2 regions of the Stenotrophomonas genospecies 5 genome follow, and region 2 is predicted to be linked to the other one. Evidence: riboswitches for the same ligand, from Rfam matches in the RefSeq annotation. Region 2 holds a riboswitch; the other holds the start of a gene.
What was found. A riboswitch is a leader RNA that binds a small molecule or an ion and turns the genes downstream of it on or off. The one in region 2 is predicted to bind glycine.
Positions count from the first base shown of each region.

Region 1 (11,305 bases), 650 kb from region 2:
TGGCCTACAACCCGTTGCCGCCCCTGTTCCAGGGCGGCGCCAACGATGGCTTCCACGAAGCAATCGGCGACACGATCGTGCTGGCGATGACGCCCAAGTACCTGAATTCGATCGGTCTCGTTGATGCACCGCAGGAAAGCCGCGAGGCCGTGATCAACGCGCAGATGCGCATGGCGCTGTCGGGCGTTTCATTCCTGCCCTTCGGCCTGATGATCGACCGCTGGCGCTGGGGCGTGTTTGATGGATCGATCACCGCCGACAACTACAACAAGGCATGGTGGGACCTGAAGGCCAAATACCAGGGCGTTGCCCCGGCCAGCACCCGCGGCGAGGAGTTCTTCGATCCGGGCGCGAAGTACCACGTGCCGGGCAATACGCCGTACACCCGCTACTTCCTCGCCCGCATCCTGCAGTTCCAGTTCTACAAGGGCCTGTGCGATGCATCGGGTTACAAGGGCCCGCTGCACGAGTGCACCTTCTACGGCAACAAGGAAGCCGGCCAGAAGTACTGGGCGATGCTCAGCAAGGGCGCCAGCCAGCCGTGGCAGGCCACGCTGAAGGAGCTGACCGGCACCGACAAGCTGGATGCCGGCCCGATGATCGAGTACTTCAGCCCGGTCAATGAGTGGCTCAAGCAGCAGAACGAAGGCCAGATGTGCGGCTGGCAGGCCAGCGCTGCGGCCCCGGTGGCGAAATGAGAAAAGGGGCGGATCCGCGAGGATCCGCCCCTTTCGTTCCGGTGGCGCCGGGCCATGCCCGGCGGCCTTGATCGCACCGCTGCGTTCGCCGGGCATGGCCCGGCGCTACCCCTTCTTCGCGGCCAGCTGCGCGGCCAGCGCGGATTTGAATTCCTCGAACGTCTGCCCTTGTGCCTGCGCTTCGGCCTGCGCGGCGTCGCGCAGCGCGTCGGAGTACATCAGTCGCACCGGGGTGCCGCTGCGCTCATGCAGCTCGCCCGCCTGCATGATCATCGCCAGCACGTGTGCCGCGCTGTGGGTCTGCCCGGCAATGCGGCCATCCATGCCCAGTACCCACTCGCCGTCGCGACGGACGATACCGGCCAGCAGGGTGCGCTGCGGGTCGCGCAGCTCGGCGTGCGGCTCCACGGGCGAAGCCTGCGCAGCGGCGCGGCTGGCGGCCTGCGCTTCCTTGCGGCGGCGCTGGTCGCGGCGGATCTTGGAGGAGATGGACATGGGCGCTACCGCTGCGTGGGGGGCGCAAGGATAACGCACCCCGGCCGTTGCGCCGCTTCACGTCGCCTGGCGCGCGCCGCGGCGCAGCCCGCGAGCCGTCGCCGCCGTGGGCTCACGCCTCCGTGCAGGTCGCCTGGGCGGTGCGCTCGCGCAGATGCTCCCAGTACCAGAACACAAACCCGGCGGCGAAGAAGCCGGCCTGGCCCAGCGCCAGATGCAGCGGGCTGGCACTGAGCAGGGGCGACACGACGCCGGCCACCACGGTGCTGACCATCAGCTGCGCGAAGGCCTGCAGCGACGAGGCCAGGCCGCGCTGGTGCGGATACATGTCGAGCACGGCCAGCGCCAGGATCGGGAAGATCAGCGCCATGCCCATGCCGCCCAGGAAAATGGGCAGTACCGCCCACGGCAGCGCGAACTGCGGCGCCAGCACCACGTAGCCGACGTTGAGCAGTGTCGACAGCGCGCACAGGGAGAAGCCGATGGTCACCTGCCGGGTCGGCGTGGTGTGCCCGGCCATGCGCCCGGACAGGAACGCGCCGGCCGTCATGCCACCGATGGTGGGAATGAACAGCCAGGCGAAGTCGCCTTCGCCCAGATGCAGGTGCTGCATCACGAACACCGGCGCGGACGCGATGTACAGGAAAATGCCGCCGAAGCCGATGCTGCCGGCCAGTGCCAGGCGCAGGAAACGCGGGTTGAAGCCGATGCGCACATAGTCACGCAGCAGTGCGCGCGGCGACAGCGGTACCCGCGCCTCCGGCGGATGCGTTTCCGGCAGGAAGCGCGCGGTGGCCACCAGCAGCAGCAGCGAGAACACCACGAGGAACCAGAAGATCAGCGGCCAGCCGGCACCGCTGAGCAGAATCCAGCCACCGATGATCGGGGCGATGGCCGGCGCGATGCCGAACAGCATCGAGACCTGGCTCATCAACCGCTGGGCGTCATGGCCGTGGTACAGGTCACGGATCACCGCGCGGCCGACGATCATGCCCACGCCCGCCGACAGGCCCTGCAGCGCGCGGAACGCCAGCAGGGTCGGCAGGTCAGTGGACAGCGCGCAGCCGACCGAGGCCCCGGCAAATACCACCAGGCCACCGAGGATCACCCGCTTGCGGCCCCAGGCATCGGACAGCGGCCCGTGCGCCAGGCTCATCAGGCCATAGAACAGCAGGTAGACGCTGATGGTCTGCTGGACGGCCACCTCATCCACCGCCAGGCGCTGGGCCAGCTGCGGGAAGGCCGGGAAAATGGTGTCGATGGAGAACGGGCCGAACATGGCCAGGCCCGCGAGCAGCAGGGCCATGCGACGGGTGGACGGAGCAACAGCGGCGGTCATGTGAACGGTGTCCGGCAAGGCCATGCGCGGCACGCACGGCGGGCGCCGGTCCCGCTGCAGCAGGGACGGCGCCAGATGAATTCGGGTATCCGCCCATGATAGGCGGGGAATTCGCCCGATGCCATGCAGCACCGCACAAAACGCATGCCCCGGGCCACCGGCCATTCAGGCGCCGGCGCTGCCCGGGCGGCCCCGGCAGCAGGCCATAACCGGCTATAATCGGCGGGCAACACGGTGGGAGAAGCGGAACACCGCTGCCGAAGGCGCAACGCCCGTAATCGCTCAGGCCCGATACCACCCGCAACACAACTCTGGAGAGACCGGTTCGATCCGGCGCCGAAGGGGCACGAAGCTGCGGCCAGCCGCGCTTCCAAACTCTCAGGCAAAAGGACAGAGGGGCGCCCCGCAGCCCGCCATCCGGCGGCTTGTGCCCGTGCGTGTGCCCTTTCCTGACGGATCCTTCGCCATGTCCCAGAACACCCCTTCCCTGCGTGAGCTCGAGCACCACAGTGCGTTCGTCGAGCGCCATATCGGCCCCAATGACGCCGAGATCGCGCAGATGCTCGACGTCGTCGGCCACGCGTCGCTGGATGCGATGACCGATGCCATCGTGCCGGCCAAGATCAAGTCGCCGGCAGCGCTGGCGCTGCCGGAGTCGATCACCGAAGTGGAGGCGCTGGCGAAGATCCGCGCGATCGCCGACAAGAACACCGTGCTGCGCAGCTTCATCGGCCAGGGGTATTACGGCACCCACACGCCGAACGTGATCCTGCGCAACATCCTGGAAAACCCGGCCTGGTACACCGCCTACACCCCGTACCAGGCAGAGATCTCGCAGGGCCGCATGGAAGCGCTGATCAACTTCCAGACCCTGTGCGCCGACCTCACCGGCATGGAGATCGCCAACGCCTCGCTGCTGGACGAAGCCACCGCAGCGGCCGAAGCGATGACCCTGGCCAAGCGTTCGGCCAAGTCGAAGTCGGACACCTTCTTCGTGCACGATGCCGTGCACCCGCAGACCCTGGAGCTGCTGCGCACCCGCGCCGAGCCCATGGGCATCGTGCTGCGCGTCGGCACGCCGGCCGAAGCGCTGGAAGCAGACAGCTTCGGCGTGCTGCTGCAGTACCCGGATACGTTCGGCCAGGTGGCCGACTACCGGGCACTGGTCGAGGCCGTGCATGCACGCGGCGGCCTGGTCGCCGTGGCCACCGATCTGCTGGCGCTGACCCTGCTCGCCGCACCGGGCGAATGGGGCGCGGACATCGTGGTCGGCAACAGCCAGCGTTTCGGCGTGCCGTTCGGCTTCGGTGGCCCGCACGCGGCGTTCATGGCCTGCCGTGACGCCTACAAGCGCTCGATGCCCGGCCGCCTGATCGGCGTCTCGATCGATGCGCAGGGCAACCCGGCCTACCGCCTGACCTTGCAGACCCGCGAGCAGCATATCCGCCGCGAGAAGGCCACCTCCAACATCTGTACCGCACAGGTCCTGCTGGCGGTGATGGCCTCGATGTACGCCGTCTACCACGGTCCGGAAGGCCTGACCCGCATCGCCCGCCGCACGCACCGCCTGGCCGCGATCCTGGCCGCCGCACTGCGCAAGGCCGGCGTGCAGGTTGCTGGCGACTTCTTCGACACCCTGCACGTCACCGGTGTGCACGCCGATGAGATCCACGCCAAGGCGCGCGCCGCCGGCTACAACCTGCGCGCGATCGACAGCGACTCGGTCGGCATCAGCCTGGACGAGACCGCCACCCGCGCCGATGTGGTTGCGCTGGCCGCCGTCTTCGGTGCCCAAGCCGATGTGGATGCGCTGGATGCCAGCACCGCCGACGCGCTGCCGGCCGGGCTGCTGCGCCAGTCCGCGTTCCTGACCCATCCGGTGTTCAACACGCACCACAGCGAGCACGAACTGCTGCGCTACCTGCGTTCACTGGCCGACAAGGACCTGGCGATGGACCGCACGATGATCCCGCTGGGCTCGTGCACCATGAAGCTCAACGCCACCGCCGAGATGATCCCGGTGACCTGGCCGGAGTTCTCGCAGATCCATCCGCTGGTGCCGGCCGACCAGGCACTGGGCTACAAGGAACTGATCGAGTCGCTGGAAGCGATGCTGGTCGAATGCACCGGCTACGATGCGGTCAGCCTGCAGCCGAACTCGGGTGCACAGGGCGAGTACGCCGGCCTGCTGGCGATCCGCGCCTACCACCGCTCGCGTGGTGAGGAGCATCGCGACATCTGCCTGATTCCGGATTCGGCCCACGGTACCAACCCGGCCTCGGCACAGATGTGCGGCATGAAGGTGGTGGTCACCAAGACCGATGCCAACGGCAACGTCGATGTCGAGGACATCCGCCTCAACGCCGAGAAGTACAGCGGCCGCCTGGCCGCGATCATGATGACCTACCCGTCCACGCACGGCGTGTTCGAGGAGGAGGTGGTCGAGATCTGCGAGATCATCCACAAGCACGGCGGCCAGGTGTACACCGACGGTGCCAACATGAACGCCCTGGTCGGCGTGGCCAAGCCGGGCAAGTGGGGTTCGGACGTTTCCCACCTGAACCTGCACAAGACCTTCTGCATCCCGCACGGCGGCGGCGGCCCGGGCGTCGGCCCGTGCGCGGTCAAGGCGCACCTGGCCCCGTTCCTGCCGGGCAAGCTGGGTGACAACGGCCCCGTCGGCATGGTCAGCGCCGCCAGCTTCGGCAGCGCCTCGATCCTGCCGATCAGCTGGATGTACATCGCGATGATGGGCCGCGAGGGCCTGCGCAAGGCGACCCAGGTCGCGCAGCTCAATGCCAACTACATCGCCAAGCGCCTGGCGCCGCACTTCAGGACGCTGTACACCGGCCGCAATGGCCTGGTGGCGCATGAGTGCATCCTCGATGTGCGCCCGCTGGAGAAGAGCAGCGGCATCGGCGCCGAGGACGTGGCCAAGCGCCTGATCGACTTCGGCTTCCACGCGCCGACGCTGAGCTTCCCGGTGGCCGGCACGCTGATGGTCGAGCCCACCGAAAGCGAGTCGCTGCATGAGCTGGACCGCTTCATCGATGCCATGATCCAGATCCGCGAGGAAATCCGTGCGATCGAGGATGGACGCCTGGACCGCGAGGACAATCCGCTGAAGAACGCGCCGCACACCGCCACCGCGGTGACGGCCAGCGAGTGGACCCACGCCTACCCGCGCGAGCTGGCCGCCTTCCCGCTGCCCAGCCTGAAGCTGCAGAAGTACTGGCCGCCGGTGGCCCGCGTCGACAACGTCTACGGCGACAAGAACGTGATGTGCGCCTGCATCCCGGTCGACGCCTACAAGGATGATGAAGTCGAAGCGTGATTGACGGAACGGCCCGCGCAAGCGGGCCGTTTTCGTTTACGGTAGCGCCGGGCCATGCCCGGCGAGCGCAGCGGCTGAACCGATCACGGATCCGGCATCTGCCCCAGGCTCAACTGCCAGGACACACCGAACCGGTCCTGCACCCAGCCGTAGCGATTGCTGAAATCGTAGTCGCCCACCGGCATCAGCCAGTGCCCGCCCTCGCCCAGCACGCGCGCCGCGCGCTCGAACTGTTCGGCGCCACCGCACTCGACGAACAGCGAGATCGACGGACTGAAGGTGAAGTCGTGCACATCCAGGCTGTCGAAGCACAGATAGTTGGTGCCGCCGAGCATGAAGGTCGCCTGCCGAACCTGACCGGGCACTCCCGCCCCTGCGCCGTCGGGATGGCGTTGCAGGGCAAGCAGCCGGAAATCGGCGAACGCCTCGGCGTACAGGGCCAGGGCCGCCTCGGCCTGGCCGGTGAACATCAGGAACGGACGACTGCGCAGCATGGGGTGCTCCAGTTCAGCGGGCCGATGACGGCCCCGCGAACAGGATGGCACGCAGAATGTATGCCCGCTGTAGAGCCAAGCCCACGCTCGGCTGTACGGATCAGGCCTCGCGCATGCGGCGCGCGATCGCACTGCCGGCCGCGATCGTGGCGGTCAGGGCCACCATCGACAGGAACTGCAGGCGCGTATGCGCCTCGCTCAGCAGCAGGCCGAAGATCAGTGCCAGGATCGCCAGGGCGCAGCAGGTCAGCCACGGGAAACCGGCCATGCGGAACGGCAGGCGCGAGCCGAGGCGGTCCGCACGGCGGCGCAGCACCAGTTGAGAAAGCAGCGACAGCGTCCACACCAGCAGGCAGGTCGAGCCGACGATGTTCAGCAGTACCGGCAGCACCTTGTCCGGGAACAGCAGTTCCATCACCGTCGCGGCAAACCCGAACAGTACGCTGGCCAGAACGGCGATCACCGGCACCTGCCGCGGGTCGGTCCAGCCCAGCACGGCCGGTGCCTCGCGGCGCTGCGCCAGCGAATACATCATCCGCGACGCGCCGTAGAGGTTGGCGTTGAGGGCCGACAGCAGGGCGATCACTGCGATCAGCGTGATGGCCGTGCCCGCCCCCGGAATGCGGGCCGCATCCAGCACCGCGGCGAACGGCGACTTCAGCGCTTCGCTGGTCCACGGCACCACGGCGATGATCACGCTCAGCGAGCCGATGTAGAACACCAGGATGCGCCAGGCCACGGTACGGATGGCGCGGGCGATGCTGCGCTCGGGATCCTCGGTCTCGGCCGCGGCAACGGCCACGATCTCGGTGCCGCCGAAGGCGAACACCACCACCAGCAGGGCTGCGCCGATACCGGCCAGGCCCTGCGGTGCAAAACCGCCGTGTGCGGTGAAGTTGCTCAGTCCCGGAGAGGTCACCTGCGGCAGCCAGCCCATCAGCAGCGCGAAACCGATGGCGATGAACGCCAGGATCGCCACCACCTTGAGAATGGCGAACCAGAACTCGAACTCACCGAAATTCCTGACCCCCAGCAGGTTGATCGCGGTGAAGAACAGCATGAACGCCAGGGCGGCCATCGGCACCGGAATGGCAGGCCAGACCGTGGCCAGCAGGCCCGCCGCTCCCACGGCCTCGGCGGCGATCACGATCACCAGCTGTACCCACCAGAGCCAGCCGACAGTCGCCCCTGCCGTGGCGCCCATGGCGTCGGCGGCATAGACCGAGAACGCGCCGCTGGTCGGCTTGGCCGCCGCCATTTCGCCCAGTGCGTTCATCACGATGATCACCAGTGCGCCGGCCACCAGGTACGACACCAGCACCGCCGGGCCGGCCGCCTGTACGCCCACACCGGAGCCCAGGAACAGGCCCGCGCCGATGGCGCTGCCCAACCCCATCATGATCAGCTGGCGTGGCTTGAGCGAATGGCCCAGGCGGGAGGGCGAGGCAGGCGTAACGGGGCTGGCGGGCATCGGCAGGAGTGGGCGGCGGCTACAGGGGCGTCACCTTACCCTGTCCCGCGCCTGTGGGGATAGGCACAGTGCAGCAGGCCGCTCAGGCCAGCGCCGGCTCGCCGATGCGGGCGCGGTAGGCGCGCGGCGAGAAACCGGTTTCGGCCTTGAACTTGCGGGTGAACGCGCTCTGGTCACTGAACCCGCAGGCCTGGCCGATGCAGGCGATGCTGTCGTCGCCATGCAGCAGATGCATGGCCATCTGGATCCGCAGCCGCGTCAGCACCTGCTGCGGGGTCATCTGGAACACCTTGCGGAAGCTGCGCTCCAGCTTGGACAGCGAGAACCCGGTGATGTCCAGCAATGTCTGCATGCGCACGTTCTCGGCGTAATGCGCGTTGAGATGGGCCAGGGCCAGCCGCAGCTGCTCGTACTGGGTTCCCAGGCTGTCCTTCTGGCCCAGGTCGCGCGAGATGCCGATCAGGCCCTCGATGCTGCCGTCGACCACCAGCGGCCGCTTGCAGGTCAGGCACCAGCCCGGCTCGCGGTTGGCGAACAGATGCAGCTCCATCAGGTTCTCGATCACCTCGCCGGACAGCACGCGTGCGTCCTGGTCGACATAGTCCGCACTGAGGCCGGTCGGGTAGATCTCGGCCGCGGTACGCCCGATCACGTCCTTGCGCGCGCGCAGGCCCAGCCGCCGCAGCATGGTCTGGTTGACGTGGGTGTAACGGCCCTGGCGGTCCTTGATGAAGAACAGCACGTCCGGGATGGCGTCGAACAGGGCTTCGATGTCGGCGGGCTCGACTCGCATGCGCCAAGCATAGCCGAGGCGCCCTTGTCCGCGCGATCACCTGCGCGGGACCGGGGCTTAACGTCTGGCGCGCGAGGGTAGAGGTTGACTTCCCCGCTACAGGACCTGAACCCATGGCCGCCAGCAAGCCCTCCGGCAAGCGCGCACCCGCCCCCTCCCCCGACCATCGCCGTGGCGACGGCGACGAACTGCACCTGCACGCCGGCGGCACGCACCCCCCGATGACCACGGCCCAGGGCATCCCCGTCGCCGACAACCAGAACTCGCTGCGCCAGGGCCCACGAGGCCCCACCCTGCTGGAGGACTTCATCCTCCGCGAGAAGATCACCCACTTCGACCATGAGCGCATCCCGGAGCGCATCGTGCATGCCCGTGGCAGCGCCGCCCACGGCTATTTCGAACTCACTCACTCGCTGGCCAAGTACACCCGTGCGCGCATCCTTGGCGAAGTCGGAAAGAAGACTCCGGTGTTCACCCGCTTTTCCACCGTGGCCGGCGGTGCCGGGTCGGTCGACACCCCCCGCGACGTGCGGGGTTTCGCGGTGAAGTTCTACACCCCTGAAGGCAACTGGGACCTGGTGGGCAACAACATCCCGGTGTTCTTCATCCAGGACGCAATGAAGTTTCCCGACCTGGTGCATGCGGTGAAGATGGAACCGGACCGCGCGTTCCCGCAGGCAGCGAGCGCGCACGACACGTTCTGGGACTTCATTTCGTTGATGCCCGAATCGATGCACATGATCATGTGGGCGATGAGCGACCGCGCCATTCCACGCTCGCTGCGCATGATCGAAGGCTTCGGCGTGCACAGCTTCCGCCTGTTGAACGAGGCCGGCGACTCCACCTTCGTCAAATTCCACTGGCGGCCGAAGCTGGGCATCCAGTCCACGGTGTGGGACGAGGCGTTGAAGCTGCAGGCCGCGGACAACGATTTCCATCGGCGCGACCTGTTCGAGGCGATCGAGCGTGGCGACTTCCCCGAATGGGAACTGGCGGTGCAGCTGTTCACGGAAGAGGAGGCTGATGCATTTCCGTTCGATCACCTGGACCCGACCAAGATCATTCCCGAATCGCTGGTGCCGCTGAAGGTGATCGGGCGCATGGTGCTGGATCGCTGGCCGGACAACTTCTTCGCCGAAACCGAGCAGGTGGCCTTCTGCCCGGCCAACGTGCCGCCCGGCATCGACTTCAGCAACGACCCGCTGCTGCAGGGCCGGCTGTTCTCCTACCTGGATACCCAGCTGATCCGCCTGGGCGGACCCAACTTCCACCAGATCCCGGTGAATGCGCCAAAGTGCCCGTTTGCCAACCACCAGCGCGATGGGCATATGCAGATGCAGGTGCCCAAGGGCCGCGTGGCCTACGACCCCAGTTCGCTGGAGGACGACAGCCCGCGCGAGACACCGGCCGGATTCCGCAGCCATGCCAGCGCGGATGACGGCCGCAAGGGGCGCACGCGTGCCGAGAGCTTCGCCGACCATTACAGCCAGGCACGGATGTTCTTCCGCAGCCTGGAAGCACCCGAGCAGGCACATCTGGCCTCGGCACTGGTATTCGAGCTGTCCAAGGTGGAAACGCTGAAGGTGCGGGTTCGTACCGTCAGCCACCTGCGCAACATCGACGAAACCCTCGCGCAGCGGGTAGCGGAAGGACTGGCGCTGCCCGCCCTGCCCGACCCGGCGCCCACTGCTACGCCGGCACAGGACATGCCCCCCGCACCGGAAGTCCGCGTGATCGGCCGCAACAAACCCACCCTGCAAGGGCGCTGCATCGGCATCCTGTTTGATGAAGGCTCCGATGCCGGTGTCATCAGCAGCCTGCGCAAGGCCGCAGAGAAGGCCGGCGCCGCGGTGAAGCTGGTGGCTCCCAAGGTGGGCGGCGCCACCCTGAGCAACGGCAAGCTGCAAGCGGCCGACGGGCAACTGGCGGGGACTCCATCGGCGGTGTTCGATGCGGTCGCGATCGTGCTCAGCGAGGAGGCCGGCAAGCGGCTGTCCAGCGACAGTGCGGGGCTGGAATTTGCCAGCACCGCGTGGGCACACCTGAAGGCCATCGGCAGCGATGAAGGAGGCCGGATGCTGCTCAAGGCGGCGCGCGTGGGCAAGGATGCAGGCATCGTCGACGCGGGCGATGCCGGCGCTTTCCTCGCCGTCGCCGCCACCCGCCAGTGGGCCCGCGAACCGAAGCTGCGGCAACTGGCCTGACGGCCTCACCCCCATCGCCTGCAAGGAGACGTGTCATGCCCCGTGGAGACAAATCCGCCTATACCGACAAGCAAAAGCGCCAGGCTGAACACATCGAGGAAAGCGAGCGCGAGCGTGGTGCCAGTGAAAGCACCGCCGAACGCATCGCGTGGGCCACCGTGAACAAGCAGGATGGCGGAGGCAAGCGCAGTGGCAGTGCCCGCAAGGGCGCCAAGAAGACTGCGAAGAAGGCGGCGAAGAAAGCACCGGCAAAGAAGGCCGCAACGAAGAGCACTGCGGGAAAAGCACCGGCGAAGAAGGCCGCAAAGAAGACTGCCGCGAAGAAAGCGCCCGCGAAGAAGTCCACCGCCAGCACGCGCAGTGCGGCCGCGAAGAAGGCAGCGGCAACCCGGGCGGCAAAGAAGGCGGCACGCTCGACCGCCGCGAAGAAGGCCGCGCGGACCCGCGCAGGCGGTTGAGATGCACCCGGCAGCGCAG
Region 1 covers NZ_JBTMUW010000001.1:2,186,998-2,198,302, forward strand. The annotation lists gene ACX9OW_RS10195 (M2 family metallopeptidase) at 1-698, shown strand, start outside; gene ACX9OW_RS10200 (hypothetical protein) at 804-1,193, opposite strand; gene ACX9OW_RS10205 (multidrug effflux MFS transporter) at 1,306-2,532, opposite strand; glycine riboswitch at 2,834-2,936, shown strand; gene gcvP (aminomethyl-transferring glycine dehydrogenase) at 2,999-5,866, shown strand; gene ACX9OW_RS10215 (VOC family protein) at 5,950-6,360, opposite strand; gene ACX9OW_RS10220 (amino acid permease) at 6,461-7,831, opposite strand; gene ACX9OW_RS10225 (AraC family transcriptional regulator) at 7,914-8,624, opposite strand; gene ACX9OW_RS10230 (catalase) at 8,738-10,828, shown strand; gene ACX9OW_RS10235 (hypothetical protein) at 10,864-11,286, shown strand.
Region 1: it holds a riboswitch for glycine, as region 2 does, so the genes downstream of both, gcvP (aminomethyl-transferring glycine dehydrogenase) here and ACX9OW_RS13085 (trimeric intracellular cation channel family protein) in region 2, are expected to answer to the same signal.

Region 2 (11,305 bases):
GATCGATCACCTTGTCCTGTGCAAGCTGCGCGATCAGGTGGCCGAAGGCCATCTTGGTCAGCGATGCCGCATACATCACCGTGTCGGTCTGCAGCGGTTCGCCGGCAGCGTTGCGCTCGCCATAGGCGGCGACGTGCACGACCTTGCCACCGTCGACGACGGCCACTGCCATCCCTCGGGCGTGGGCGACCTGCATCAGGCGCTTGGCTTCGGCATCGATCCGGGCCGGGGAGGGCACGGGAGGGGGAGCGGCCATTACGGCGGCGGGGAACAGCGTCAGCAACAGCAGGACGGCACGGCGCATGCGTGGAACTCCTGGCGGGACGTGGCGCGATGCTACCGCAGCTTCGGCTGCTTGCAGCCCCCTGCGCGAGGAGTGCGCCCGGCCGGGCCCGGCGGCAGGCCCCGTAGGTGTTGCGCTCCATCCCGTCATGAATATGATTAGGCACCTAAACATATTGGAAATCACCGTGCTTGAGGCAAAACATGGCGCCCTTCTGGATGAGGCCCGGCGACGTGGCCACGCCAATGTCGCCCTCCTGCATCTGTGCTTCCAGCTGCTGTCGCTGTCCTCGGCGATCGATCGCGACTGCGCCAGCCGGCTGGCACCGCACGGGCTCAGTGAGGGCCGCTTCATCGTGCTGTTCCTGCTGCACGGTGCCGGCGGCACACTGTCGCCGCATGCGCTGGCCGAGCGCGCCGGCGTCACCCGCGCCACCATCAGCGGCCTGCTCGATGGCCTGCAGCGCGAAGGTCTGCTGCAGCGGCGCAGCGATGCGGACGATGGTCGTCGCCTGCAGATCGTGCTGACCGCGCAGGGCAAGCGCCTGGCCGAAGACCTCTTCAATCAGCACACGCAGTGGATCGCGGGCCTGTTCAACGGCCTGGACACTGCCGAGCAGGTGCAGCTCTCACAGCTGCTGGCCAAGGTGTGGCAGCACACCGGCGGCGGACGGAAGGACCTGCAGTGAGCGCAGCGATCAGCCCGGCGCGAAAGCATCAGCTGGATACCGGGGCAGCCGCCAGCACGCATCTGGCGGAATGTCTGGCCGTGGACTTCGCGGTGTTGCTGCAGACCGTTGCGGTGCTGCCGGAGACTGCCATTCAATGCATGCGCGATGCCGCCAGCAAAGGCATTACCCAGCGCATGATTCTGGCGGCAACGCTGTTGCGTGAGGCCAGGCAGGGTGATCCTGCACAGTGGCAGTCGCATGCATCCGACACCGTGCGCGGCTGGGCCTGCTACCTGATCGGTGGCGATGCCACCGCCTCCCTGCCGGTGAAGCTGGAGAAGATGCGCCCGTTGGCCGATGATCCGCATTTCGGCGTGCGCGAATGGGTGTGGCTGGCGCTGCGCACCGACATCGTTGCCGGGCCACTGCTGGCGCTTGAATGCCTGCAGCCGTGGACGCAGGAACCGTCCGCGCATCTGCGCCGGTTTGCCTGTGAAGCACTGCGTCCCCGTGGCGTCTGGGCGGCGCACATCGCTCTTTTCAAGCAGCATCCCGAACACGCGCATTCGCTGCTGGAGGCACTGGCTGATGATCCCGAACGCTATGTGCAGGATTCCGTCGGCAACTGGCTCAACGATGCCGGGAAGACCCAGCCGCAGTGGCTGCGTGACCTGTGCACACGCTGGCAACGCGAGCGCGACAGCCCTGCCAACGCCTACATCCGCAGGCGCGCACTGCGTTCACTGTGATCCGGCGGGGGCCGGCCCATGACCGGGCCATCGGGCCCGGTCACATTGCGCGGACGCGGCTAGTGGGGCTGCAGGCGTTCGGCCGCATGCGTGGCCAGCCCCAGGGATGCCAGCATCAACCCTTCCATCACCCGGTCGCTCACGTGATGTTCGGGCGCGGCATTCTGGCGGCAGCGTTCGGCGGCCAGCAGCACCTCCTGCACGATGCGCAGGCCGGCCAGTGCGCCATCGGCATCGGCCAGCATCATGCGTCGGCCGTTCGCTGGATGGCGCTCGGGCCAGGGTTGGCCATCGGCGGCCGCACCGCTGCCGATGCGTTGCAGGTGGGCGACCAGACCGTTGGGATCGAACGGCGCCTGATCGGCATTGGCCGGATCGGGGTGGGCACCGGGGAAGGGAACGTGTGGTGTGTTCATGGCGTGTGCTCCGTACAGGACAGACGACACCGCCACCGGAAGAGGTGGCGGACGGTACGTGGCGGCAAAGACCGGGTCACTGATCCGGCGGGCGCAAGCGCCCCCCCGCACCGCCCGCCATGGAACGCGGACGGATTGCCAGCCGGCGCCGCCCAAGGCGACGCCGGCTGACAAGCGTAAACAACATCTCCTCGGGCTTTGCCGACCCGGCCACCCTTTTCCGGTGGCAAACCATCTTGAGCACATGTATCGCATATGCCATTGCCCGTATAACCGCGCATCGATCGCCTGCACGCCCCTTCCGGGCCGAAGGGTGGGAAGCCTGGAAGGAAGATCTCAACGCGGTGGCACCATCGGTCCAGTCGCGACACGATCGATCCGTACACCGGCACATGCGCCGGTCATCCGAACGCGGTAAACAGTGCATTGCCCACGTCTACCCACAGGGAAGTCGATCATGCAGAGCACGCTCCAGGTCACGCTGTTCGGCCCTCCCGGCGACACCCCGGCGTTGCAGTTGCCGGATGTGGACGGGCCCTCGGTGGCGATACCGGAATCGACACTGCGGCGGCTGGTCTCCGATCTCTACACGGCGCGGTCCCTGCTCAACCCCGAGCAGCTGGAGGAGGCGAGGCGGGAGCTGGACCAGGTGCTGGAGCGCTGGGCCGATATCCACGAGGGCCTGCTGCTGGACGTGGAAGTGCATGGCAGCCGCTAGATCGCCGTGCTGCTGAACCGCTTCCCCAGTTGCGGATGAAACATTTTGTGCTGCGCAGAAGCTGTGCTATCAATACACCCCATGAACGCAGCCGCTACCCGCTTTTACTGGTATTACTTTCCGAAGCCACTGGCGGAGGAAGGACTGCGCTCACCCTGAAGAAAGCTTCAGACGCATTCCCGAAAGCCGCCAGCGAACCTGGCGGCTTTTTTCATGCCGCCTCGCTGGGGACCCCCAACGTACCGGAGACCTCCCCCATGCCCCCCCATACCGACGACCTGCGCATCCGCACCATCGAACCGCTCACACCGCCTGCCCAGCTGCTGGCGATGCTGCCGTGTGACGATGAAGCCTCCGACACCGTCAGTGCTTCGCGCGCGGCCCTGCACCAGATCCTGCATGGCCGCGACGATCGCCTGGCGGTCGTGGTCGGCCCGTGTTCGATCCACGATCCGAATGCGGCCATCGAGTACGCACAGCGCTTGAAGCCTCTGCGCGACGCGCTGGCCGGCGAGCTGGAGATCGTGATGCGCGTGTACTTCGAGAAGCCGCGCACCACGGTGGGCTGGAAGGGCCTGATCAATGACCCGGACCTGGACGGCAGCTTCCGGATCGACAAGGGCCTGCGCATTGCCCGCGGCCTGCTGCGCGACATCAACAAGCTGGGCCTGCCGGCCGGCGTTGAATTCCTTGACGTGATCTCGCCGCAGTACATCGCCGACCTGGTGGCATGGGGCGCGATCGGCGCACGCACCACCGAAAGCCAGGTGCACCGCGAACTGGCCTCCGGCCTGTCGTGCCCGGTGGGCTTCAAGAACGGCACCGATGGCAACGTCAAGATCGCGGCCGATGCGGTCGGCGCGGCCTCCAACCCGCATCACTTCCTGTCGGTGACCAAGCAGGGCGGCACCGCCATCGTTTCGACCACCGGCAACCCGGATTGCCATGTGATCCTGCGCGGCGGCAAGCAGCCGAACTATGACGCGGCCAGCGTGGCCGATGCCTGCCAGGCACTGGCCAAGGCCAGGCTGCCGACGCGGCTGATGATCGATGCCAGCCATGCCAACAGCCTGAAAAACCCGGAAAACCAGCCGAAGGTGATCGAAGACATCGCCGTTCAGCTGGAGGACGGCGAACAGCGCATCGTGGGCGTGATGATCGAGAGCCATCTGGTGGGAGGCCGGCAGGAACTGGTGGAAGGCCAGCCGCTGGTCTACGGACAGAGCATCACCGATGGCTGCATCGACTGGGACACCACCGTGACGGTGCTGGAGCGACTGGCTGCGGCCGTGCGCGCCCGTCGCGAAGTGACGGTGTCAGAAGCCGCCTGAGCGCGGCATGTGTGTGGATGGCGGCCTGCGCCTGCGGGGGTGCGGCCGCGATCAGGGCCGGTCGGAGTTGGAGACCGGCCCGTCCGCACCGGCGATGCGCCTGGCGCTGCGCATGAGCGACAGCGCCAGGTCCATCGCCGGGGTGGTGCAGGGCACGAAGGGGAGCGCCGGGCCACGCCCGGCGAACACGCCATCGTTCAATGCACTTCGTCGTGATACACGAACTTCGGCATTTCCCAGCGGTAATGGATCGCCAGCAGGCGCAGGGCGAAGCCGCCCGCCAGGCAGCACAGGATGGCCGTGGCATCGGACACGTTCCAGTGCAGCAGCAGCAGATAGGCGGCGCCGGTCAGCAGCGCGATGATCGCGTACAGCTCCTTCTGGAAGATCAGGGGCACTTCGTTGCACAGAATGTCGCGCAGCACGCCGCCGAACGCGCCGGTCAGCATGCCGGCGATCAGCACGATCGGCGTGGCATGACCGGCCTCGCGTGCGATCGAGCAACCGATCAGGGTGAAGGCGATCAGGCCCAGGCCGTCGAGCACCAGGAAGGTGCGGCGGAAGTGGTGCATCCAGCGTGCGACCCAAGTGGCGATCAGCGCCGCGCACACGGTGAAGCCGAGGTACTCGGGATGTTTGACCCAGCCCAGCGGATAGTGGCCAAGCAGGATGTCGCGCAATGAACCACCGCCGAGCGCGGTAACGCAGGCGATCATGACCACGCCGAACAGATCCATGCGGCGGCGTCCCGCGGACAGTGCGCCGGTCATGGCTTCGGCGGAAATGGCGATCAGGTAGATGATGGACAGCAACATGGAACAGGCTCCGGACGCGATGGGGCCGGCCATGCGCGGACGCCGCCATTGCCTGCGCAATGACGGGATGACGATGACCGGTGCCGCTCCCGCTGTCCTTTTGCCTGAGAGTTCAGTGGCGTAGGCCGCGTGCCCCTTCGGCGGATCGTACCGGGCATGCCCGGTGACCTCTCTCCAGCTCGGCGAGTCGAATGCATGGTTGGTGGGATTCCAGCCCACCGGCCTGAGCGATCATGGGAGCCTGCGCCTTCGGCGGGCGCCAACGCGGCGCCTCTCTCCTGCATTCGCGGGCAGTATATCCGCTGCGGTGCAGCACGGCATAATCCCGGCATGGCCCCGTCCCACCGCCCGTGGTTCCTGTACCTGCTCGAATGCCGCGATGGCAGCTACTACGCTGGCATCAGCACCGACGTGGACGCGCGTTTCGCCGCCCATCGCGCCGGTACGGGGGCGCGCTACACCCGGGCCCGCCCGCCGCTGCGCATCCTGGCCGTGCGCGAGTACCCGGACCGCTCCGCCGCCTCGCGCGCCGAATGGCAGCTCAAACAGCTGCCGCGCGAGCGCAAGCTGGCGTGGTTGCAGGCATTGGATTCCGCATCTTTGTAGCGCCGTGCCCAGGCACGGCGCATCGCAGTCAGTCGCGACGCGACGTGGGGTCAGATCCCTTTCCGCAGGAAGGGGATCAGACCCCGTTGCAGACCTGCGCTACCGTTTCGGCCGGCGGTCATCCTGGTCATCGCCGAAGATGATGCGTGCGCTGCGCTGGTAGCTCCAATACGCCACCGCCCAGTTCAGCAGCACCACGATGCGGTTGCGGAAGCCGATCAGGAAGAACACGTGCGCGGCCAGCCAGAACCACCAGGCCAGCACGCCCGACAGCTGCAGGCGCCCCAGGTGCACGATGGCGGCCATGCGGCCGATGGTGGCCAGGTTGCCGTAGTCCGCGTACTTGAAGGGCCCGGGCTCCGGCCTGCCGTGCAGGCGTGCACGGATGACCTCGGCCACGTACTTGCCCATCTGCTTGGCGGCGGGCGCTACGCCGGGCACGGGCTTGCCGTTGGCCTGGTTCACCGCGGCCAGATCGCCGGCCACGAACAGTTCCGGATGCCCGGGCAGGGTCAGGTCCGGCTGCACCTGCACGCGCCCGGCACGGTCCAGTGGCACGTCCAGCGTGCGCGCCAGCGGCGAGGCGGCCACGCCGGCCGCCCACACCACGGTGCGCGCCGGCACGAACTGGTCACCCAGCGTGAAGCCCTGGCTGTCGATGTTGCTCACCGGCGTTCCGGTCAGCACTTCCACACCCAGCTTTTCCAGCTGCCGGCGCGCCTTCAGCGAGAGCACTTCCGGGAACGAGGACAGCACGCGTGGACCGGCTTCCACCAGGCGCACCTTGGCGCTGGCCGGATCGATGTGGCGGAATTCATTGCGCAGCGTATGGCGTGCAATCTCGGCCAGGGTGCCCGCCAGTTCGACGCCGGTCGGGCCGCCGCCGACGACGGCAAAGCTGAGCCACGCCGCCTTCCTGGCCGGGTCCGGTTCGGCTTCGGCGCGCTCGAACGCCAGCAGCAGCTTGCGGCGCAGGGCAATGGCATCGTCGAGGGTCTTCAGGCCGGGCGCATCATCGGCCCACTGGTCGTTGCCGAAGTAGGCGTGAGTGGCGCCGGTAGCCAGCAGCAGGCTGTCGTAGTCCAGCGTGCTGCCGTCGGCCAGCCGCACCTGGCGGAGCTGCCTGTCGATGGCCACGACCTCACCGAGCCGCACTTCCACGTTGCGCTGGTGGCCGAGGATGTGGCGCAGCGGTGCGGCGATATCCGGCGCTGACAGGCCTGCAGTGGCGACCTGGTACAGCAGCGGCTGGAACAGGTGATGGTTGCGGCGGTCGACCAGGGTGATGCGGATGCGTTCGCGTGCCAGCGCACGGGTGGCCCAGAGGCCGGCAAAACCGCCGCCGACAACGACCAGGTGGGGAACGCGCTCACGACTCATCGACTCACTCCAGGGGGCATGGGGAACCGTCCGGCATCTTCGCACGGCGGCGGCCTGTCACGTCAGCGTGCGCGCGGATCGGCGATACTCGGATTCAGGCAACCGCCAGCGAGAGGCCCATGAGCGAACCGGAAAAGCGCATCGCCCTGTTGATCGACGCCGACAACGCGCCCGCATCGAAGATCGACGAAGTGCTGGCGGAGGTGGCCCGCTACGGCGTGGCCAATGTCCGCCGTGCCTACGGCAACTGGAAGAGCCCACGGCTGAAAGGCTGGGAGGCGGTGCTGCACGAGTACGCGATCCGGCCCATCCAGCAGTTCGCCTACAGCAAGGGCAAGAACGCCTCGGACATGGCCATGGTGATCGATGCGATGGACCTGCTGTACGCGCGCAACCTCGACGGCTTCGCCATCGTCTCCAGCGATGCTGATTTCACTCCAATGGTGATGCGCCTGTTGACCGACGGGGTGAAGGTGTATGGCTTCGGCGAAAAGAAGACGCCGGAACCCTTCGTCAATGCCTGTTCCAAATTCACCTATCTGGAAGCACTGGGCCAGGCCCATTCCAGCGTGCCGGAAGTGGAACAGGGCACGGCAGAGCCGGGAGCCATCGAGCCGGCCATCGGTGAAACGGGCAGCGGCGACGAAGTGCGCCCGCGCAAGAGCGGCGCGGAAATGCGCAGCGATACACGTCTGGTGAAGATGCTGCGCCGCGCTGTGTCCGCCGCGGAAGGCGAGGACGGCTGGTCGCACCTGGGGCCGGTGGGCAGCCAGATCGCCAACCAGGCCTCGTTCGATTCGCGCAACTATGGCTATGGAAAGCTGAGTGATCTGCTGGCGGCGATCGGTCTGTTCGAACTGAAGAAGGATGGCAAGTCGTCCTACGTGCGCGCGCTGCCGAAGAAGAACCGGTAGCGCCGGGCCATGCCCGGCCGACGCCCCCCGCGCATCATTCCGCACGCCCACATGTACGCCGATCGGGCGTATCGTTGCCGCTCGCATTGCCCGCAAGGAATACCCGCATGTTGAAGATCTGGGGCCGTCGCAATTCCAGCAACGTCCGCAAGGTGCTGTGGTGTGCCGAAGAGATCGGCCTGCCCTACGAGTCCATCGAAGTGGGCGGCAGCCACGGTGGCACACAGACGCCGGAATACCTGGCGATGAACCCCAACAGCCTGGTGCCGGTGATCGAGGACCAGGGCCTGCCGCTGTGGGAGTCCAACGCCATCGTGCGCTACCTGAGCGCGCGCTACGCGCTGGGGACACTGTACGCCGAGGATCCGATGGAACGCGCACAGGCCGAGAAATGGATGGACTGGAGCACTTCGCGGATGGCGCCGCTGTACAGCGATCTGATCTGGGGCATCATGCGCACCGCGCCGGCAGACCGCGACGAATCGCGGATCAATGCTGCCATCGTCCGCGCCGCCGATTACCTGGCGATGGCCGACGCGACGCTGGCCACGCAGCCGTGGCTGTCGGGCGCGACATTCGCGATGGGCGACATCCCGTTGGGTTCACTGGTGTACGCCTGGTATGAACTGCCGATCCAGCGTCCGGACCTGCCCCACCTGGCCGAGTGGTACGCCCGGCTGCGTGAGCGACCCGCTTACCAGCGCGGCGTGATGTCACCGCTGACGTAAGCGGGAATCGCGCGCGGTAACGGTAGCGCCGGGCCATGCCCGGCGGATTCTGCTTGCATTCAATACAGATCCGTCGGATCCACATCCAGCGACCAGCGCACCTTGCGGGCTTCCGGCAAGGCATACAGCTGCGGTACCAGCTGCGCCAGCATGCCGTGCAGAGGCGGGCGCTGTGCCGATGACAGCAGCAGCTGCGTGCGCTGGTAGCCGGCCCGGCGCGGCATCGGTGCCGGCATCGGTCCGTACGCCTCCACCAGCGCCTGTTCGCCCAGCAGTCGCCGTGCAGCCAGCAGGAACGCGTTGGCGTGCTCCACCTGCTGCGCTTCGGCACGCATCAGTGCCAGATGCGCGAATGGCGGGAAGCCGGCGGCCTGCCGCTGGTTCAGTTCGGCCTGCGCGAACGGGTGGTAGCCGCCGTTGACCAGCGTCTCCAGCAGGGGATGACCCGGATGGTGGGTCTGCAGCCACACCTCGCCCGGATCGCGGGCGCGCCCGGCGCGGCCGGCGACCTGGATCAACTGCTGCGCGAGTTTCTCGCTGGCGCGGAAATCGGCCGAGAACAGGCCCTCGTCGATGCCGACCACCACCACCAGCGTGAGTCTGGGCAGATCGTGGCCCTTGGCCAGGATCTGCGTGCCGACCAGGATGCCGGCCTGGTCCCCCAGCTTGGCCAGCTGCTGTTCCAGCGCATCGCGGCGGGCGGTGGTGCCGCGGTCGATGCGCACCACCGGGTACTCGGCGAAGGCGGCGGTGAGGTGCTCCTCCAGCCGCTCGGTGCCGATTCCCTGTGGCTGCAGGGCCAGGCTGCCGCAGGCGGGGCAGGCCAGTGGCGCCGGTTGCCGCGCACCGCAGTGATGACACTGCAGGCGACGGCCGCCGCCATGCACGGTCATCGGCGCATCACAGCGCTGGCACGGCGCCGTCCAGCCGCAGTCATGGCACAGCAGTACCGGTGCGTAACCACGCCGGTTCTTGAACACCAGCACCTGCTGGCCGCGCTGCAGGTGCTCGCCGATGCCGGCCAGCACTTCGGCCGAGAGACCGTCCTGCAGGGGACGCTTGCGCACATCCAGGATGCGCACGCGTGGCGGCCGAGCGTCGCCGGCGCGCTGCTTCAGGCGCAGGTGCAGGTAACGACCGGCATAGGCGTTGTGCAGGGTTTCCAGCGACGGTGTCGCGCTGCCCAGCAGCACCGGAACCCCCAGCGCCTTGGCACGCACCAGGGCGAAATCGCGCGCGTGGTAGCGGATGCCGTCCTGCTGCTTGTAGCTGCCGTCATGTTCCTCGTCCACGATCAGCAGGCCGGCCTGCGGCAGCGGCGTGAACACCGCCGAGCGGGTGCCGACGATCACCCGCGCTTCGCCGCGCGAGGCGGCTGCCCAGACGCGCGCGCGCTCGTTGTCGTTCAATCCCGAATGCAGCGCATGCACGGCGATGCCCAGGCGGCCGCGGAAACGCGCCAGGGTCTGCGGCGTCAGTCCGATTTCGGGCACCAGCACCAGCGCCTGCCGGCCTTGGGCCAGGCAGTGGATGATCGCCTGCAGGTAGACCTCGGTCTTGCCGCTGCCGGTCACCCCATCGAGCAGGAAGGGCTGGAACCCCTCCGCGGCGTTGATCGCGGCAACGGCTTCGGCCTGGTCCGGATTGAGGGTCGGGCCGGGCAGCGGTTGCGCGTGCTGTGGCGCCACGCTCAGTGCAACGCGCTCGGCCAGTGCGCGCTTGCCGAGACTGCGCGCCGCGCTGCGCCAGTCCTCCATGCGCGCCCCCAGCACGTCCTCGTCCACGACGGCGTCGGCCAGCAGTTCCGCCAACTGCCGCGGGCGGCTGCCTGCGCGCAGCGTGCCGCGCTGCGCGTGGCCTGCGGCGGTCAGCTGCCAGCCCCAATGATGGGTGTCGGGCAGGGCTTCGCCGTGCCGCAGCGGCCCCGGCAGGGCCGTGCTCAGCACTTCGCCCAGCGGCGCGTGGGTGTATCGGGCCAGCCATTGCAGGCTCTGCCACAGTTCGCCCTGCAGCAGGGGCGCGGGGTCGCACCACGCGAGCGCCTGACGCAGGCCCTGGCCGTCGTCGGCCTGGCCGTGGCCGGCCACCACGCCGATGAGTTCGCGGTTGCCGAACGGCACCTTCACCCGGCAGCCGACCGCCATGTCCGGGGCATCGCCCTGCGGCGACAGATAGTCGAACAGGCGGGGCAGGGGGACGGGCAGGGCGACCTGCAGGGTCGGAATCGGGTCGAGCATCGGGGCAGTGTAACGGGCCGTGTGCACCCGCATGCCGCCCGGAAGGCCCACACGGGGGACGTCGCCGAATCATAAATGTCACCTAAATATCGGTGTCCATTGGAGATTCAGTCTTATCCACACGTTCTGTGGATAACACTGTGCGTTACCGGTCAACGGCTGGGCAGGACGCCGATGGCGACGGCCTCGCCCTTGGGTTGGTCAAAAAATCGCCATACTTTAAAATGTATTAAAATCAATATGTTATGTGTGAAACATTGCTGAAACAGAGTGAATTCAGCGAGATGTCGCGGTTTTGCCGGGCGCCAGCGTGGTGCTGTGCACAACCTGCAGCATGAAGTGCCCACGGACGCAAGTCCTGCCGGGCGCCGATGGCCTGCCGCTATCATGCCGGCAGACCTCTGGAGTGACCGATGACCGCTGTGCCCGCCCCTGTTTCCTCGACCGCGGCCGGTGCG
Region 2 covers NZ_JBTMUW010000001.1:2,840,127-2,851,431, reverse strand. The annotation lists gene ACX9OW_RS13115 (serine hydrolase domain-containing protein) at 1-304, opposite strand, end outside; gene ACX9OW_RS13110 (MarR family winged helix-turn-helix transcriptional regulator) at 471-971, shown strand; gene ACX9OW_RS13105 (DNA alkylation repair protein) at 968-1,702, shown strand; gene ACX9OW_RS13100 (hypothetical protein) at 1,762-2,118, opposite strand; gene ACX9OW_RS13095 (hypothetical protein) at 2,576-2,836, shown strand; gene ACX9OW_RS13090 (3-deoxy-7-phosphoheptulonate synthase) at 3,094-4,167, shown strand; gene ACX9OW_RS13085 (trimeric intracellular cation channel family protein) at 4,365-4,982, opposite strand; glycine riboswitch at 5,065-5,170, opposite strand; glycine riboswitch at 5,184-5,273, opposite strand; gene ACX9OW_RS13080 (GIY-YIG nuclease family protein) at 5,313-5,588, shown strand; gene ACX9OW_RS13075 (NAD(P)/FAD-dependent oxidoreductase) at 5,688-6,968, opposite strand; gene ACX9OW_RS13070 (NYN domain-containing protein) at 7,088-7,882, shown strand; gene ACX9OW_RS13065 (glutathione S-transferase family protein) at 7,990-8,610, shown strand; gene ACX9OW_RS13060 (primosomal protein N') at 8,670-10,847, opposite strand; gene ACX9OW_RS13055 (hypothetical protein) at 11,261-11,305, shown strand, end outside.